2 regions of the Alkalihalobacillus pseudalcaliphilus genome follow, and region 1 is predicted to be linked to the other one. Evidence: a T-box and tRNA genes for the amino acid it is inferred to sense, from the RefSeq annotation. Region 1 holds a T-box; the other holds one or more tRNA genes.

Region 1 (11,963 bases):
AGTGGGGTTATTACAAATCCATTCTTCTTAACACCTGATCGTCAAGTATTTGATGCTGAGCACTTAATGGGTAAATACAGAATTTCCGGTGTACCTATTGTCAATGAGAATCAAAAATTAGTAGGTATTTTAACCAATCGTGATTTACGTTTTATCGAAGACTATTCGATTCGTATTGATGAAGTCATGACAAAAGAGAATCTAGTGACAGCTCCAGTAGGAACGACTCTTCAAGAAGCTGAAAAAATTCTACAAAAGCATAAAATAGAAAAACTACCTCTTGTAGATGATGAAGGTACTCTAAAAGGTTTAATTACGATTAAAGATATAGAGAAAGTTATTGAGTTTCCTAACTCTGCCAAAGATAAACAAGGGCGTTTAGTAGTAGGGGCTGCTATTGGTGTAAGTGCTGATGCAGATATACGTATTGCTGCTCTAGTAGAGGCTGGTGTTGATGCTATCGTAATCGATACAGCTCATGGTCACTCTAAAGGGGTTCTTGATAAAGTAAGAGCAGTTAGAGAGCAATATCCTGAGTTAACCATTATTGCGGGGAATGTAGCAACTGCTGAGGCAACAAAAGATTTAATTGAAGCGGGCGCTAGTGTTGTAAAAGTCGGTATTGGACCGGGATCGATTTGTACAACACGTATTGTGGCAGGAATTGGTGTTCCACAAGTAACAGCTGTTTATGATTGTGCAACAGAAGCTCGTAAACATGGTGTACCGATTATTGCTGATGGTGGTATAAAATACTCTGGTGATATTACAAAAGCACTTGCTGCAGGCGGACATGCTGTCATGCTTGGAAGTTTATTAGCAGGAGTATCTGAAAGCCCCGGAGAAAGAGAAATCTATCAAGGTCGTCAATTTAAAGTATATCGTGGTATGGGTTCATTAGGTGCCATGGAAAAGGGCAGTAAGGACCGTTATTTCCAAGAGGATGCACAGAAGTTAGTCCCAGAAGGAATTGAAGGTCGTATTCCTTATAAAGGGCCGCTAGGAGATACCCTTCACCAATTAATTGGTGGCTTACGTGCAGGAATGGGGTACTGTGGTACGGCAACGTTAGATGATCTAAGAGATCAAGCTCAGTTTATTCGTATAACAGGTGCTGGTCTTCGTGAAAGCCATCCACATGATGTACAAATTACAAAAGAAGCACCTAACTATTCTTTGTAAAAAAATCACATAAAATCGTTATGAAATTGTAAAATAGATAGAGTGTTCTCTATCTATTTTTTTATGTATGATTATGATAAGATTAAACTTATGTGAAATGTTTTTTGGGGGTGTAGTCGTGAGCAAAAGCTCAACAAGAAAGTGGATTATCATGATGATGGCTATTGTTCTTGTCCTACCCATATTTGGACAAGCAAAGTCGGCCGAGGCTGCTTTTGATTTAGAAGCAGAAACAGCCATTTTAGTAGATGCAAAAACTGGAAAGATTTTATACCAGAAAGATATAGATAAAATACTACCAATTGCAAGTATGACTAAAATGATGAGTGAATATCTCATCTTAGAAGCATTAGCAGAAGGTACGATAACGAGCGATCAGACTGTACCTATTTCTGACCATGTCAGGGTATTATCATTAGAAACCAGTTTATCAAATGTACCTTTACGTCAAGATTATACATATACGGTTCAAGAGCTGTATGAATCTGTTGCTATTTATTCAGCCAATGCTTCAACGATTGCATTAGCAGAACTAATTGCTGGTTCAGAGACTGCATTTGTGAATATGATGAATGATAAAGCAGCTGAGTTAGGATTAGAGGACTATGAATTTGTTAATTCATCTGGTTTAAATAATAGTGATTTAAGAGGTAATCATCCAGAGGGAACGGGAGAAGACGCTGAGAATATGATGTCAGCCCGTGCGACTGCGCAGCTAGCATTTGCTCTTTTACGTGATTATCCAGAAGTATTGGAAACCGCTAGTATTCCAGTAAAAGAGTTTGATGCCGGTGAAAATGAGAGCATTACGATGCAGAACTGGAACTGGATGCTGCCAGGTATTGTACCGCAGCATGATTATGAAGGAATTGATGGATTAAAGACTGGATTTACTACAGCAGCAGGGAACTCATTTACAGGTACTGCTATTCGTGGTGATATGCGATTAATTTCAGTTGTTATGAGAACTGATACACGTGATGATCGATTTAATGAAACGGCCAAATTATTAGATTTTGGTTTTAATAATTTTGACTATGTAGAAGTAACGCCTGCTGGTTATATTCCAGAAGGTGAGGGAATGCTTAATGTGGCTTCAGGGAAAGAAAAAGAAGTTGCGATTTCAAGCACAGAGCCATTAGAAACGGTTGTCCGTAGAGGACAAGAGGATTCATATGAAGCTGTCTTATCTTTAGACAGTGAACAATTAAATGAAGATGGAAAAGTGGTTGCTCCATTTGAGGCAGGTACAGAAGTAGGAACATTAGGTATCCAGTTTACAGGTGAAGGTGAAGAGGAATACTTATTCTCGTCTGATAGTGCCTCTGTTCCTGTAGCAACTGATCAAGCTGTTGAAAAAGCAGGATGGTTTTCAATGATGATGCGTGGCATTGGCGGATTTTTCTCAGGAATATGGAACTCTGCTGTGGAAACTGTACAAGGTTGGTTGAGCTAATTTCTTATTGAGTGTATAAAGTAAACGAAAGAAGGAAATTCTTAGAAAGAATAATTGACAAGCAATGGAAAGTCCATTATTATCTTTGTAAGAGTTTTAAATAAGCTGATTTAGTGTTGATAGGAACTAGTATAAGATTTGCTTTGTTTTTAGAGAGCTGGTGGTTGCTGAAAACCAGTCAAAGCTGTCTTAGAATCCATCCTGGAGCTAGCTAGTAGAACGTATTGAGTAGATATGGAAACTAGTTCGGTAAGAGGCCGTTATCTCTTTTAAGCTGGCATTGTCTTCGTGAACAATGCAATTTGGGTGGCAACGCGGGTATAAAATAACTCGTCCCTTTTCCCTTTTCATAGGGGGAAAAGGGACTTTTTTTGTTATTAAAAAGGTTTAACCTTTTTAAATAGATTAATTAGGAGGTAGTCATATGCTTGATATTAAACGATTACGTAATGATTTTAGTCAAATAAAAGAAAAGTTGCAAACAAGAGGAGAAGACATCTCGGGGCTTGATCAATTTGAGTCATTTGATGAAAAAAGAAGGTCTCTTATTGTAGAGGTGGAACAGTTAAAAAGTCGACGTAATGAGGTTTCTCAAGAAGTTGCCCAGTTAAAGCGAGCGAAAGAGGACGCGGATCATTTGATTACTGAAATGAAGGAAGTATCTGAACGTGTTAAAGGTTTGGATGAGGAGTTACGGAAAGTTGAAGCTGATTTAGATCATTTATTATTAACGATTCCCAATGTACCACATGAAAGTGTACCAATTGGGGAAACCGAGGATGATAATGTTGAAATAAGAAAGTGGAAGGAAACCCCTGCATTTGATTTTGAAGCGAAGGCACATTGGGATATTGCCGTAGACTTGGAACTTGCCGATTTTGAGCGAGGAGCTAAGGTGACGGGAAGTCGATTTACTTTCTATAAAGGTCAGGGAGCACGCTTAGAACGTGCTTTAATTAACTTTATGATGGACTTACATGAGGACGAGCATGGATATGTCGAGTTACTACCACCATATATGGTTAATCGTGCAAGTATGACAGGGACAGGGCAATTACCTAAATTTGAAGAAGATGCTTTTAAAATCCGTGAAGAGGATTATTTCTTAATTCCAACTGCGGAGGTTCCTGTAACTAATTATCACCGTGATGAAATTGTTAAAGCTGAGCAATTACCGATTGCTTATACAGCATACAGTGCCAATTTCCGTTCTGAGGCAGGCTCTGCAGGACGTGATACGAGAGGATTAATTCGTCAGCATCAATTTAATAAAGTAGAGCTAGTCCGTTTTGTAAAGCCGGAAGATTCTTATGAGCAACTTGAATTATTGACTTCTCATGCCGAGAAGGTTTTACAGCTTTTAGGGTTACCATATCGTGTTTTAAGCATGTGCAGTGCGGATTTAGGTTTTACTGCAGCAAAGAAATATGACTTAGAAGTGTGGCTACCGAGTTATGGGGAGTATAAGGAGATTTCTTCATGCAGTAACTTTGAAGATTTCCAAGCTAGAAGAGCGAATATTAAATTTAGACGCGAGGCAAAAGGGAAGCCGGAGTTTGTTCATACGTTGAATGGTTCTGGATTAGCGGTTGGTCGGACTGTTGCAGCAATTCTTGAAAATTATCAGCAAGCAGACGGTACCGTTTTAATTCCAGAAGTGTTAAGACCTTATATGGGTAATAAAGAATATATAACAAATAAATAATAATGATGGATCTGCCTGATTGGGGGCAGGTCTTTTATTATTTTTTGGGAAATAAAAGCAGTTCTTTATATGAAAGTTAGTGCTAATGCTCATGTATGTTGACCTTTCGGTCTTTGTTTTTGGTCCGTTTTTGAAAATCGAAATCGCCTTATCAGATGAATGAATTCTTCTGAATGGCGGTTTCGATTTTCAAAACTTCACGCGAGCGTGAAGTAGCCAAGCGATCTTGGCTAACGGTCCAAAAACACTTGGATATTAGAAGCTATCCTGATGGGTTACTACTCTCTCTTTTTTTGTTGTTTGTGGCTGTTTGTGCGGTGCGCTGAATTTTTTTGGAAAGCCCTTACGGGCAACTTCCAAAAAGTGGCGGGGCTACGGCATAATATGAGAATCCTCAAAACCGTTTATGAATGGAAAGCCACCAGTTAATGAGCGAAACCATACTTTCATATTTGCTGGTGGCGATGTGAATCTGTTTCATTATGAAAGTTGGTGATTGCCTTTAGCATTTCGGCTCTTCATTCACTTTGGTCTTGTTTTTTTATATTTGTTGTAAGAATGATTTTAAATTTGAGAATGAGCGGTACTCAGCGGACGAAAATATGCGGAGACTCCGTTGGGACGTAATGGCAGAGCTGAAATCCGCTGGCTACGCCAATTAGCTCCGCGCCACGTGATTGTTGCGGAGCATGATTTTTGGTAGCGGTAAGTATAGAGCCTCATATGAGTATCAACAAACATGAAGTGACGTTTACCTGTGATTGGTGGTTCTTCTTTCACTTTTGTTATCTTCTTTTTATTTTAATAAATGTTGTGAGAATGTTTTCATAAATTGAGATTCAGCAGTAGCCAGCGGACGAAAATATGCGGAGACTCCGTTGGGACGTAATGGCAGAGCTGAAATCCGCTAGCTGTGCCAGTTAGCTCAGCGCCACCCCGCAGGACGCGGAGCATAATTTTCGGTAGCGGCGAGCAACGCACCATGTTCGCACTAACTTCCATACAAAATAAATGAAAAGCCAACAACAATCAAAGAACAAAATTGTAGCTTCATTTTGTATGAAACATGTACTGCTGGAACTTTTGGACTTGCAGGGCTAATATTGGAGCAGTTCTAGTTTGTTACGAATTTAATAGGGTTAATGATCATAAATAAGAAAAAAGAAATGGTACTAACAAAACCAAGATAATACCAATTGTAAAAATAAAAATTAATTTAAGCATGCTTTTCTTCACTTCTTTTTCCAAAATAGCACCCCCTAATAAGAATAAAAAGATCTAACAATTCAAATAAAACGTAACACATATTCTGAATTTTATAAATATAAATGCAGGATTTAAAATAAATAGAGTCTCCACTCCTTGGAGAAAGCCTCTCTAAGTAGAAGTTCTCATTTTTATTCCTTGGATATAAATGACGGATATTTAAGAAAACCAATGAAGCATAGAAGCCTTTTGTAGATGGCTCTGGCTTTATAAGATGATTTTCAGCTGCATGATATTTGGCGGCTACTTATTCATTTTGGTTTTATTTTTTTCATCTTAATGAATGTTGTAAGAGTTTTTATGAGCAGTACCCGCAGGACGCAGGCATAATTTCCGGTAGCGGCGAGTAACTCCGCATTCCAGCATCAACAACTTCCATACAAAACACTCATGGCGAGCAAATTCACTTTGCACCAACAAAGATGAAAGTAGGGGGTTTGCTTTTATCTTACTGGCTTTTGTTACTTTTCATTCATTTATTTTTGTATGAGAAGTGTACAAAACAAGAAGCCTGCACCAACCCGAGCGGAGGGAATGGGGGCCGACTCCTGCAGGAGGAGAGGGCAGGCTGAGATCCAGCGGCGTAGCCGATTAGCTCAGCGCCCGCCTGCGGAAAGCGTGCCCCCATTCCCGTAGCGATCTTCGAAGGGATAAACTATCATCTTTAGTACACTTCCATACAAAAAGCCCCACTTTTCTCAAAGTAGGGCGGTTGTTTATACGTAATTAGGTTCTTTAGTACCTGCTTTAATTTCCTCCATGTAGTGACATGCGGCTTGATGTCCTTCTTTCATGAAGTCTGTTGTGCGTAATTCTGGTGTTTCTTCTTTACATTTATCTGTCGCGAAAGGACAGCGTGTATGGAAGCGGCAGCCCTTTGGTGGATCGATTGGGGAAGGAACATCACCTTTAAGAATGATTCGGTCCTTCTTTCCTTCAGGGTCGGTTGAAGGAATGGCGGATAATAACGCCTTTGTATAAGGATGTTGAGGGTTCGTAAATAAAGATTTTTTATCAGCGATCTCCACAATACGTCCTAAATACATAACAATAACACGATCAGAAATATGACGTACGACACCTAAATCATGAGAAATGAATAAGTACGTGAGTTTAAAGTCTTTTTGTAGCTTCTTTAAAAGATTAATGACTTGTGCTTGAATCGATACATCAAGTGCCGATACAGCTTCATCACAAATAATGAGCTTAGGATCGACCGTTAAGGCACGAGCGATTCCGACACGCTGACGTTGTCCACCACTGAATTCATGTGGGAAACGATCAATTTGATGTGAACCTAGACCAACCGTTTGCATAAGCTCACGAATACGTGCTTCTCTTTTTTCTTTTGGTAGAACATCTTGAATAATCATCGCTTCTTCTAAAATTTGACGAACCGTTTGGCGAGGGTTAATCGAAGCATAAGGATCTTGGAAAATGATTTGTAAATCTTTTCTCTTCTTACGCATATTACGTTTACTAATAGTAAGTAAATCCTCACCATCAAATTCAATTTTACCAGCTGTAGGTTCGTCTAGGCGAAGGATGGCCCTACCTGTCGTTGATTTACCACAACCAGATTCACCAACAATCGATACGGTTTCACCTTCATAAATGGTAAAAGATACATCATCGACGGCTTTAACGTGATTAACTGTTCGGCCTAAAAGACCGCCTTTAATCGGGAAATATTGTTTTAAATTCTCAACTTTGAGCAGTTCTTTTTTCATGAACGTTCACCTCCGGGTTGCCATCCCACTTATCTGAATAGATCCAACAGCGAATTTGATTGCCATTTTCATCTTCTTCTAAGTCAGGAAGCTCTTTACATATATCACTTGCAAATGCACAACGCGGAGCGAAGCGGCATCCTGTCGGCATTTCAGCTGGACTTGGGACAGAGCCAGGGATAATTTCTAAATCGCCTTCCACATCCTCATCGTGTTTAGGAAGAGAATTCAATAAACCAACTGTATATGGGTGACGTGGGTTGTTAAATAGATCTTTGACAGATGCATACTCGACGACTTTACCACAATACATAACAGCTACATAATCACAGGTTTCGGCTACAACACCTAAGTCATGTGTAATCATGATGATCGACATACCTAAACGTTCTTGTAAGTCCTTCATTAATTCAAGAATCTGTGCTTGAATGGTTACATCAAGGGCAGTCGTTGGTTCATCAGCAATTAGTAGCTGCGGATTACAGGCTAAAGCCATAGCAATCATGACACGTTGACGCATACCACCAGATAATTCAAATGGATATTGATCGACACGTTTCTCTGGTGATGGGATACCTACGAGCTTAAGCATGTCAATCGAGCGTTTTTTGGCTTCTTTTTTGTTTAATTTTTCATGGATTTGAAAAGACTCACCGATTTGTTGACCTACTGTGTAAACAGGATTTAGAGATGTCATCGGTTCCTGGAAAATCATTGAAATTTCATTTCCACGAATTTTTCTCATTTGTGCTTCGGATTTATCTAAAAGATTTTCTCCATTAAAGATAATCTCGCCGCCCTTAACTTTCCCTGGGTTTTGTAATAAGCGTAGAATCGATAGAGAAGTAATACTTTTTCCTGAACCGGATTCCCCTACAATGCCTAGGGTTTTACCTTTAGGTACTTTAAAGGATACGCCATCTACTGCTTTTACTTCTAAATCACTCATATAAAAAGATGTTTGTAATTGGCGAACATCTAAAATCGTTTCATTTTTACTCATTATTTCACTCCCTTTCCTAAAAAGGCCTAATCTAAATCAATACGTTTATTTAGAACTCTATAAAGAACATCGACTACTAGATTAACTAATACAAATAGTAGTGATACGACTAATACCGTTCCTTGAACAATTGGGAAGTCACGAGCTAGGATCGCATCAATCATTAAACGTCCCATTCCGTTAATGGCGAAAATTTGCTCTGTGATAACTGTTCCTCCAAGGAGGGATCCAAAGGATAAACCAACAACAGTAACAACAGGAATCATCGCATTTTTTAAAGCGTGTCTATAAACAACAACTTGTTCTTTAACTCCTTTGGCACGAGCAGTTCTAATATAATCTTGGCCAATAACTTCTAGCATACTTGAGCGTGTCATCCGGGCGATAATGGCTGCACCAGATGTACCGAGTGTAATTACTGGCAGAACCATTGATTGGAAGTCACCCCAACCAGAAGGAGAAAACCACATAAAGTCTACAGCTAAATATTTGATTAACATTAATCCGAGCCAGAAGTTAGGCATGGATAGTCCAAATAAAGCAATTAACATAATACCAGAATCAACAAATGTATTATGTCTTGTCGCAGAAATAACTCCTGCAATAAGTCCTAAAAATACACTTAATATCGTACTATATATGGCTAATTCAACCGTTGTCCAAAAACGTAAGGAAATTTCATCTGTTACAGAACGTCCACTTCGAAGGGAGTCTCCTAAGTCACCTTGAACAGCACCACTAATGAAGTTCCAGTATTGAACAACAATTGGATCATTTAAGCCTAAGCGTTCTCTCATTTGTTCAATTTGTTCAGTTGTAGCACTTTCTCCAGCAATAATTTGTGCGGGATCACCTGGGATTAAAAACATTAAACTAAATACAACGATAGATACACCGATCAGTACTGGTATCGTTTGAATAAGTCGGCGAATAATAAATTTAAACAAAGTAGGTCCTCCTTTCTAGGCTTTCATTTTTGGATCAAGGGCATCTCTTAATCCATCACCGAAAATATTAAAGGCTAGTACAACAATAACAATCATCATACCAGGGAAAAAAGCAACATGACCTGCTTGATATAAATAAGCTCGTCCATCACTTAACATCGCTCCCCACTCTGGTGATGGTGGTTGTGCACCAAGTCCGATAAAGGATAAACCACTTGCAGATAAAATCGCTGTGGCAATACTTAGAGTTGTTTGAACAATAAGAGGCGATGTAACATTCGGTAAAATATGTTTAAAGATAATTCTTGAATCACTTGCACCTAATGCTTTTACCGCATCAATATATTCTAATTTACGAACAGATAACGTTGAACCCCGGGCAATTCTTGCAAAGACAGGTACCGAGAAAATCGCAACGGCAATGATTACATTTTCAATAGAAGGTCCGAGTACTGAGACGATTGCTAAAGCTAGTAAAATACCAGGGAACGCCAGTAGTACATCCATGATTCTCATAATGAAGTTATCAAGTCTGCCACCATAGTATCCGGAAACAATACCAATGGTAGTACCGATAATGGCACTGGCAAATACGGAGGCGAAACCAATCATTAATGTAATACCCATACCGTGAATAATTCGACTAAAGATATCACGTCCGTGATGATCGGTGCCAAACCAATGGTCAGCAGATGGTGGTGCTAGTTTTACTTGGTAATTCGTTTGACCAGGATCATAAGGGGTAAAGTAAGGTCCGATGATTGCGACAATTATGAACAAAAGAACTAAAATTCCACCAAACATGGCAGCTCTGTTTTTCCGAAGCTTCTTATAGAATATCTTCCAGCTCTCTATTCTAGGATTAATAGAAGGTGGATTCGAGGTAGAAGGGTTATTCACTTCTTGACTCATATGTTATTCATCCTTTCTTATTAAAAATTGAAACTTTTTCAACAATATCTTTTTGCGTATATACCGAATGATTATAGCATGATAAATAATATTAAAAAAATAAAAAAATCTTGGGAAAATATCTATTCATTTGAATAATCAAATTATAAATATATCGATATATCCTTAATTTAACAGTATTTACAATTAGTTTTTATTGATTATTCAATTAATTATTTTATTCATAAAAACTTGTAAAAAGGTCATTAATAAGTTATATTGATATTGTAATTTTAAAGAAAATTGCAAAAGAACATTGGAGGGAAAGTAGAAGTGAAAATGTCAAAAAATTCTATTATATTCTTTATACTTATTTCATTTCTTAGTATTGCTTTAGTAGCTTGTGGATCAGGAAACAATGATTCTGATTCTAGTACTGGAACAGGTGCTGAGGGAGGAATACTTATTATTGATGAAATGTCTGATGCTGTATCGATGGACCCACACGGTTCTAACGACGCGACTTCAGCGAATGTATACTATAATATCTATGAAACATTAGTTGTTCAGGATATGGAGATGAATCTTCAACCAGGATTAGCAACTGAGTGGTTTCAAGATGAAGAAGATCCAACTCGTTGGGAGTTCTCTTTACGTGAAGGTGTTAAATTCCACGATGGCTCAGACTTTAATGCGGATGTTGTAAAAGCGAATTTAGATCGTGTTTTAGATTCTGATATTGGGTCACCTCGTGCTTTCTTGTATAATATGATTACTGAAATCAATATTCTTGATGAATATACCGTTGAATTTATTACGGAATATCCTTATGCACCACTAGCAGCAAACTTAGCACATAATGGTGGTAGCATGATGTCAGCAGAGTTAATCCAAGCTGATTATGATGCTGTTGAAAATAATGGAAGAGATTATGGTGCAGTGATTAACGAAGGCCCAATCGGTACAGGTTATTTTAAGTTTGAAAACTGGACACCTGGTGAGGAACTTAATTTAACTCGTAATGAAGATTACTGGGGTGAAAAAGCGAAATTAGACGGTGTCAAATTCCGTGTTATTTCAGAGGCTGCCACTCGTGTAGCGAATTTACGTACAGGAAGCTCACATATTTCGCATCCAATTAGCCCGTCTAATATTGGAGAAGTGGAAGCAACTCCGGAATTAGAACTTATTCGTACACCATCCGTATCATTATCTTATTTTGGGTTTAATATGGATAAAGAGCCATTTGATGATGTGAGAGTCCGTCAAGCGATCTCGATGGCTATTAATAAAGATGATATTATTTATGGTATTTATGAAGGTGCGGGGATCCCTGCGATTAGTCCGGTTCCACCTTCTGTCTTTGGTTATAGTGATAACGTAGAAGGTCTTGAGTATAACGTGGACCGTGCTAAGGAATTATTAGCAGAAGCTGGTTACGAAAATGGTTTCTCGACTACAATTTGGACAAATGATAGCCCTGAGCGTTACGATGCGGCTATTAATGTACAAGCACAATTAAAAGAAATTGGTATTGACGTTGAAATTGTTCAACGTGAGTGGGGCGCTTATTTATCTCAAACAACAAACGGCGAGCATGATATGTTTGTATTAGGTTGGTCAACCGTTACAGGTGATGCGGATTATAGCATGTATGCTTTATTCCATTCAAGTCAACACGGGGCACCTGGTAACCGTACATTCATTGCTAACGATGAATTAGATGAATTATTAGAACAAGCGCGTCGTAGCTCCGATGAGCAAGAGCGTATCGAATTATATG
Region 2 (8,566 bases), on a different contig from region 1:
CGACCTCACGCTTATCAGGCGTGCGCTCTAACCAGCTGAGCTACAGGCCCACTTTAAGGCATAAAAAAAGCACTAACCATTACATATTCTTTTTTGGAGCGGGTGATGAGAATCGAACTCACGACATCAGCTTGGAAGGCTGAGGTTTTACCACTAAACTACACCCGCATATAAAAATCAAGAATGGTCGGGAAGACAGGATTTGAACCTGCGACCCCCTGGTCCCAAACCAGGTGCTCTACCAAGCTGAGCCACTTCCCGTTCTACTATTAAAGAAAACGCTAAGTGCGGTTGAGAAGACTCGAACTTCCACGGGATTTAACTCCCACTAGGCCCTCAACCTAGCGCGTCTGCCATTCCGCCACAACCGCGTATTTTTCGTAAAATGACAAAAGAACAAAGTGCGGGTGAAGGGACTTGAACCCCCACGTCATAAGACACTAGATCCTAAGTCTAGCGCGTCTGCCAATTCCGCCACACCCGCGAAAAATAAAATGGCGGTCCGGACGGGACTCGAACCCGCGACCTCCTGCGTGACAGGCAGGCATTCTAACCAACTGAACTACCGGACCATATTTAGATGGTGGAGGATGACGGGTTCGAACCGCCGACCCCCTGCTTGTAAGGCAGGTGCTCTCCCAGCTGAGCTAATCCTCCATTTTAACTGCGGATAAGCTTCGAATTTCTTCGTCTAGTTTGTGATTCTCTTTCAGTCACGTACGAGTGTACACTCCTTCTTTCGAACACTTCCTATCCTCGATCTTCTCGCTTCTCCTTGTTAACTGTCCTTAAGCTTCGAATTTCTTCGTCTAGTTCGTGATTCTCTTTCAGTCACGTACGAGTGTACGCTCCTTCTTTCGAACACTTCCTATCCTCGATCTTCTCGCTTCTCCTTGTTAACAATCCTTCAAACTTGAATTCCTTCGTATGATTCCATGTTCCTTTTTAAGTCACGTACTGCTGTACACTCTTTCTTCCGAACATTCCCTCACCTTGGACTACTTACTTTCGTTTGTCAGTATCGCTAAAAACTTTCGATTTCTTCTATTAGTATGTAGAAACTCAAGTTTTTTTGGTGACCCGTACGGGATTCGAACCCGTGTTACCGCCGTGAAAGGGCGGTGTCTTAACCGCTTGACCAACGGGCCACTTAAAAAATGGCGGAGAAGGAGGGATTTGAACCCTCGCGCCGCTTACACGACCTACACCCTTAGCAGGGGCGCCCCTTCAGCCACTTGGGTACTTCTCCATGGCTCCACAGGTAGGACTCGAACCTACGACCGATCGGTTAACAGCCGATAGCTCTACCACTGAGCTACTGTGGAATAACGACAAAGCTTTTTTAGTTTACCATAATTTAATGTAAAATTCAACATTATTTTATGTATGTAACAGTCGCTCTCGTTAGCGACTTCTATAATATATCACAGGCTTGTACTCCGATCAACTATTTTTTATAAACTTTTTTAATTTCCCACTACATTTCCCACATACATATTTTGATATGTTAATGCTTCTTTTTCTTTCATATAATTGCTGACAGTCCTGGCATATATATTTTAAAACCTTCGCACTCACATTATGTGTACCAGGAATGCTACGGCAGTATCTCGCTCCCCCAACTCGAGATAACATCTCCTTAAAATCCCGGTCCTTATGTTGATAGCCCCTGCCTTGAAGATGTAAATGATAGTGACATAATTCATGCTTAATAATCTTCTCAAATTCCTCTCGGCCAAAAGCCTCTAATTGTTTTGGGTTGAATTCAATATCATGTGAACGCAATAAATATCGCCCACCGGTCGTTCGTAATCTATGGTTAAACCTCGCTTCATGTTTAAAAACCAATCCGAAATGTCGTAAAGATATCCCCTCAACAAGTAGCTGCAATTCCTCCCGCTCCATAAATACCCCCATTACAAAAACCTCATGACATCCACCACTTAGATTTACATACTATACTCTTTTCTCATGTTCCTCAAAATCGACTAGTAGATAAATAAAACCAACAAACCTCAGAAAAAAATACATCAACATTGACAAACATCACTGCATATATTGAGTATATTAACACATTAAATAAGGAGCTGGCGATCATGCCCTCATGGTTAATCAATCAACTACAACGTGCCTACGCAGAGAAAAACGAACGGCAGATAAAAATCTTAAACCAATGTTGGTTTTACTATCAAGAAAAATCTAAGCAGCAACCAAATGAAAAAACCTCTTCTTCTTAGTTATCATAAGGTAAACCCAATAAAAAAAGTTCGATGACTAGAAAATAGTCACCGAGCTCTTTTTATAAAATTGCACAAGCATTTCTATTTACAATTCCTACAACTCAATTGTGCATTAACTTGTGGCCGCTTGTTGCTTAGGCTCCAACATTGTTAATGCTATTCTCCCTTTATGAGCATCAACACTATCAATCCAAACCGTCACAATCTCTCCTACAACGACAACCTCTAAAGGATGCTTCACAAAGCGATTCGTAAGCTTTGATATGTGAACGAGACCATCCTGTTTAACACCGATATCAATAAAAGCTCCAAAATCTACGACGTTCCGAACTGTTCCTTGAAGCTCCATACCCGGCTTCAAATCCTCCAACTGCATAACCCCTTGTTTTAATAGCGGTTTAGTAATATTATCACGAGGATCTCTGGACGGACGAACCAAACTATCGATTATGTCTTGTATGGTCGGTGCACCAAGTTCTAACTGACTTGCCACTCGGGAAACATCCACACTTTCCAATGCCACCTTGAGTTCCTCTGTACCGACAGCAGATAAATCTAAATTTAATTCCTTCAAAAGTTGCTTAGTCGCAAGGTAAGCCTCTGGGTGAATAGCCGTTTGGTCGAGCGGATTCTTAGCAGATGGAATGCGCAAGAAACCAATACACTGCTCATACGTCTTTGCACCTAACCTCGGGATTTTTTTCAATTGTGCACGACTACTAAATTTACCCGCCTCTTCCCTCTGCTTCACAATATTCGTCGCGACAGCGTTAGATAAGCCTGCCACATACTGGAGTAGCGATACAGAAGCCGTATTGACATTCACGCCAACCTGGTTAACAACCGTCTCCACGATAAAACTCAATGATTCAGTTAACTTTTTTTGTGATACATCATGCTGATATTGACCTACACCAACAGACTTTGGATCAATTTTGACAAGCTCAGCTAACGGATCCTGAATACGTCTAGCAATCGATACAGCACTTCTTTCCTCTACCTTCAAATCAGGAAATTCCACTCTACCTAACTCCGACGCAGAATAAACACTCGCACCCGCCTCGTTGACGATTAGATAATATATCGCTTCCGGTAAATCGGTAATAACATCGGCTATAAATTGCTCTGTCTCCCTAGAAGCCGTTCCATTTCCAATCGCAATCATATTTACCCCATGCTTGGCGATCATTTTTTTCACGACCTCTTTTGCCCGTTCCACTTCATTACGAGGCGGCGTTGGATAGATGACCGCAATATCAAGAACCTTACCCGTAGCGTCAACCACAGCCAATTTGCACCCTGTTCGGTAGGCAGGGTCTACCCCAAGAACTATCTTCTCTTTAATAGGGGGCTGTAAAAGTAACTGCTTTAGATTTTCTGCAAAAATATGAATAGCTTGATCTTCGGCTTTACTCGTTAATTCTTGACGGATTTCTCGCTCAATGGAAGGCTCAATTAATCGTTTGTACCCATCAGCAATCGCCTCAGTCAATACCCACTCCGCCACTGTTCGTTTCGTAATCATTTTCCGCTGAAGTAGCGACAAAACTCTTTCAACAGGCATGATAAGTTTAATACGTAATACCCCTTCACTTTCACCACGATTAAGGGCAAGGATACGGTGTGGGACAATACTACGAACAGGCTCTTCATACTCATAGTACATTTCAAAAACTTTCTTTTCATCTATCTCTTCATCCTTCACGACCGACTGAACCTTTCCTTCCTGCAAACCTAATAGTCGAATAGCCTTTCGGTAATCGGGATGATCCGAAATCCACTCTGAAATGATATCTTGAGCACCTTGAATAGCATCCGAAACCTCCGAAACCTCCTTTTCGGTATCCAGATACTTTTTAGCCTCTTCCTCTACATCTCCTGAGGTAGGCAAGGAAAATAACCAGTCAGCAAACGGCTCAAGCCCTTTCTCTTTTGCAACCGTTGCTTTCGTACGCCTCTTTTGTTTATAAGGACGATATAAATCTTCAACCTCTTGGAGCTTACTAGCAGCCTCAATCTTTTGTTGTAATTCAGTCGTTAATTTCCCCTGCTCATCAATTAAACGAACAACCTCTTCTTTCCTTGTTTGAAGTTGATTCATATAGTGCCATTTATCAACAATTTCTCTGATTTGAACTTCATCCATCTCACCCGTTAACTCTTTCCTATAACGTGCTATAAACGGAATTGTATTCCCCTCTTCAACAAGTTCAATTAAATTATGTACATATTTTTCCGACACAGCTTGTTCTTTTGCAATAATGCGTTTCATCTTTACATGTTTTTCACTCATATATACACCCCTACGCCAAGAAATGGATAATCTTATCATAGCATAATTTACTAGTAGATTATATCACCGTCTATGATTGTATGATTACCATAAACCCACTCCCAAGACCATGCCATCATAAAAGCACGGTCCAATAGCTGCTTAACAAAACTCACCAGCTTTATCTTCAAGCTTATCCATTGCATTCAGAAAATAAAAAATAAAAAATAAAAAATAAAAAACCTCCTATTTCCAGAAGGTTTAGTGTAACTTCCCTATTAATAACGTAACATCATCTTGTGCAAATGTAGCAGCTTCAAATATACTAGGTACTTCCTCTTTTACTTTTCCCATTTTCGTAATCTGATTTTTTTCTGGCGGCTTCTTAACCCCGTCAGAATAAAGCATAAAAGTCATTCCTTCTTCATAAGGAAAGCGTTCGAGATAAAATTTCTGCACACGTCCAGATAAATAACCTCTTGAAGGGATCGGTTGAATCACTTTGCCATCAGGATAATATAATACGAAGCTGATATTCCCAAAATTACTGTAATAAAGAGCTCTTTCCAAATAATCGATCTTTACTAACGATACAACAGCACCGCGATACCCATGGAGTTTCTCGTTACACGCAACCATAATATCATCCAACTTAAGGTCCTTTTGTTTCTCAACCTCTTTGACAACGATATCCGCTGATTCATGAGCACCTTCACCACTGCCTAGTCCGTCAACCACGGCACATATCATAAAATCCTTTTCTGTTAGTACCAAATGAGCGTCTCCGCAAAAATGCATATTGTTTTTTGATTGTTGCAAAGCCGCTATTTCTAAACGGCTATCTTCATAAAAGCTGATCATAATATCTCCGATGGTTCAATTCTAATTGACTCTCGTAATTTCTCAATCGCTCTTCGCTGTAATCTGGAAACATGCATTTGCGATATTTCTAAACGCTCCCCTGTCTCTTTCTGACTCAGGTTTTCATAATAAGTGTAATGCAAAATCTGTTTCTCTCGATCATTCAGAACTTCAAATGCTTTTTCTAATAGTAGTTTCTTATCCGTATTATCATAGCCCTCATCTTGATTACCGACCAGATCAAGAATCGTTACCTCTCCACCCTCTTGATCAGCTTCAAGCGAGCGGTTCACTGATAGTGCTTGATAGCTTTTCGTCATCTCCATCGTTTCTAAAACTTCTTCTTCCGTTACATCTAAATGGGAAGCAATTTCATGAACAAGGGGCGAACGCTGCAGAGCAGTCGTTAGCTCATCAACAGCTTTCTTAATTTTAGGTCCCAGCTCCTTGATCCTTCTAGGAACATGAACACTCCACGTCTTATCTCGAATAAATCTTTTAATTTCACCAACAATAGTCGGAACAGCAAAAGATTCAAAACTGCGGCCAAATTCATCATCATAACGCTTAATAGCCGCCAATAATCCGAGCATCCCTACCTGAAACAAGTCATCATCATACTCTTTACCCTTTGAAAACTTCCTGGCGAGTGAACGAACAAGTCCCTCATAGTGCTGAACAATTAATGTTTGTACATGCTCATCTCCATCAAGCTGGTACTTTTTTATCCAATCATAAACTTTATCCTTGTTCTGTTCGCGCTGATGAGAATCCATTGACATGTTGTTCCACCTCATCTCCTTGCATGAATTTAGTCATCATGACGACGACTCCTGATTCTTCATGAATCTCGACTTTATCCATCAAAGTATTGATAAGATATAATCCAAGCCCCCCCTCTTTCAATTGTTCAACAGGCTTTTTGGCATCTACAGGACCTAATTTCTCCCTCACACCATTAACATCAAAACTTTGACCTTTGTCTGATACGATAATCTCCAACTTCTCATTTTCGTATATTTGATAGGAAACATTCATCGTTCCCTCACCTTTATAAGCATGATTAACAACATTCGTACATGCCTCAGCTACAGCAATCTTCATATCCTCTATATCATCATAAGAGAAACCTAATCGATTCGCGATGCCAGAAAGCGTTAAACGAATAACGCCAATATATTCTGGCTTTGCAGGGACCTGCATCTCAATATGGTCGACTTGATGATTACTCATCTTGCTCCCTCCTTATTTTCAGGCACAATATCAATCACTTCATCCAAACCAGTTATTGAAAATAAGCGATACACGCGATCACTCAAACCGATTAACTTCAACTGACTATTCACCTGGTTAGTTGCCTTAAGTGCTCCAACAAAAACACCTAATCCCGTACTATCTATATAAGAAACCTCACTTAAATCAACTTCGACTTTGACCCCCGTTTTTTCAACAAGTGGGAATAACGTCTCTTTTAATTTTGGTGCTGTGTAAGCGTCTATCTCACCACTCACCTTTAAAAGCTCATAATTTGCCTCATTTTTCACATGATCTAATTCTAAATTCATTTAAATTACCCCCTCTTTAAAGAAACAAGTTTCTAATTAAAATACCTATAGCTTGAATTACCCCAAAGAGAAAACATTTAAACCTTCCTTTTTATGACAATTAAAGTGAAGTCGTCTCGAATATTAAAATCCTGTTCTTTTTCTAGATGGGAAAATAATCTCTCAACCATCTCTTGTGCGGGGTAGTCCATATATTGCCGCATCAATTCAATAAAACCATCTCGTTCAATGAATTCCTGTCCCACAAAAGATTCTGTAACCCCATCAGATAATAAGACAATAAAGTCACCTACATAAATAGGTTGTACATATTCCTTAAACTTATTAACCTTAGAAATACCTAACGCAAGTCCTTTAGCATACAAGTCTTCAAACGAGTTATCCTTTGCTCTATAAATAAAGCCCGGTTCATGTCCAGCACCAGCGTAAAGGAATTCATGGGATTGCGTATTATATTCTCCATACATCATCGTTATAAACATACTGTCATCGACATTTTGTTCAACAACATGATTTAAGCTTTCCAATAAAAATGCTGGCGTTGAACGCCTTTTTGGTAACCCGTCCATTGCATATTTAATCATAGACATACAAAGGGCTGCCGGTACCCCCTTTCCAATGATATCGGCAATTCCGACACCAAAGGTCTGATCCGCCCCTTGTACAAAATGGTAATAATCACCACTCATCCGCTTTGCAGGGACACTGACCACACCAATATCTAAACCTTCAATTGAGGGAACCGACTTCGGTAGCAGTGTTTGTTGCATACTGGCGGCCACCTCAATTTCTGACTCTAATTCTTGTTGTTTATGCTTTAAAATCTGATGCTCACGATATACAAGTCCATAACTCATCATCACTTCAAGTAATAAATCAAATGAATCTTGAACCTCATTTGGGATGGATGGGAACAACTCATCCAATACCGCTCGATGAATATCAATAAACTCTTCAGGCGATACTTGTTCTGCCAAAAGCATTTTACTAAATTGCTGCGCTTGATATAAACCTAATTCGCTTTTATTATCTAAAAATGTGTCAACTATCAATTTATATCTCTCTATAATATTGACTGACTGATTATCACTCACCCGCTACACTCTCCTACCGGAGCCATTTAATTGCAATAATTGTCGTACCTTCTCCAATGATGGATTCAATGTCAAATTCATCCATAAGTCTTCTAACTCCAGGGAGCCCTGCTCCAAGTCCGCTTGATGTGGAAAAGCCATCAACCATTACTTGTTTAATATCTGCAATCCCTGGTCCGGTGTCCTTTGAGATGATCTGAATTCCTTTTTTTACTCCTACTTTAAATGGCTTTTCTATAATATTAATATGAATTTGCCCTTCATCTGCATATAAATAGATATTTCTAGCTAATTCTGATATTGCAGTTGTAATTCGAGCCTGGTCAACTGTACCGAAACCAATCTCTTTAGAGAGTGTTCGACCTGCTTGCCTTGCAGCAACGATCCCCCACTCATTCTTCACTTCTACACAGGATTCGGTTTTCATTCTTATACCTCCAGTTCCTGTTGCAGTTTATCGAGGCCTTGTTCTAAGTCAAGAGCCGTCGGTACTTCCTCTAGCTTTATCCCCATATCAATTAATGTAATTGCAAC

The links. A T-box is a leader RNA that pairs with one kind of tRNA and senses whether it is charged. The one in region 1 lies ahead of serS (serine--tRNA ligase), so its partner is inferred to be a tRNA-Ser.
Region 2: it encodes a tRNA-Ser, which carries the amino acid that the T-box ahead of serS (serine--tRNA ligase) is inferred to sense. The anticodon was not compared.

What each region holds. Positions count from the first base shown of each region.
Region 1 is NZ_JAQQWS010000024.1:5,391-17,353, reverse strand. It holds gene guaB (IMP dehydrogenase) at 1-1,182, shown strand, start outside; gene PQ479_RS21590 (D-alanyl-D-alanine carboxypeptidase family protein) at 1,334-2,638, shown strand; T-box leader at 2,746-2,979, shown strand; gene serS (serine--tRNA ligase) at 3,063-4,343, shown strand; gene PQ479_RS21580 (ABC transporter ATP-binding protein) at 6,326-7,339, opposite strand; gene PQ479_RS21575 (ABC transporter ATP-binding protein) at 7,314-8,342, opposite strand; gene PQ479_RS21570 (ABC transporter permease) at 8,369-9,289, opposite strand; gene nikC (nickel transporter permease) at 9,305-10,201, opposite strand; gene PQ479_RS21560 (glutathione ABC transporter substrate-binding protein) at 10,514-11,963, shown strand, end outside.
Region 2 is NZ_JAQQWS010000018.1:47,719-56,284, reverse strand. It holds tRNA gene PQ479_RS20600 (tRNA-Ile) at 1-50, opposite strand, end outside; tRNA gene PQ479_RS20595 (tRNA-Gly) at 95-168, opposite strand; tRNA gene PQ479_RS20590 (tRNA-Pro) at 185-261, opposite strand; tRNA gene PQ479_RS20585 (tRNA-Leu) at 287-371, opposite strand; tRNA gene PQ479_RS20580 (tRNA-Leu) at 403-484, opposite strand; tRNA gene PQ479_RS20575 (tRNA-Asp) at 496-572, opposite strand; tRNA gene PQ479_RS20570 (tRNA-Val) at 582-657, opposite strand; tRNA gene PQ479_RS20565 (tRNA-Glu) at 1,074-1,148, opposite strand; tRNA gene PQ479_RS20560 (tRNA-Ser) at 1,159-1,249, opposite strand; tRNA gene PQ479_RS20555 (tRNA-Asn) at 1,251-1,325, opposite strand; gene PQ479_RS20550 (SprT family protein) at 1,444-1,905, opposite strand; gene cmpA (cortex morphogenetic protein CmpA) at 2,097-2,237, shown strand; gene PQ479_RS20540 (Tex family protein) at 2,353-4,533, opposite strand; gene PQ479_RS20535 (SpoIIE family protein phosphatase) at 4,774-5,373, opposite strand; gene sigB (RNA polymerase sigma factor SigB) at 5,370-6,155, opposite strand; gene rsbW (anti-sigma B factor RsbW) at 6,115-6,606, opposite strand; gene PQ479_RS20520 (STAS domain-containing protein) at 6,603-6,938, opposite strand; gene PQ479_RS20515 (PP2C family protein-serine/threonine phosphatase) at 7,016-8,032, opposite strand; gene PQ479_RS20510 (anti-sigma regulatory factor) at 8,046-8,459, opposite strand; gene PQ479_RS20505 (STAS domain-containing protein) at 8,462-8,566, opposite strand, start outside.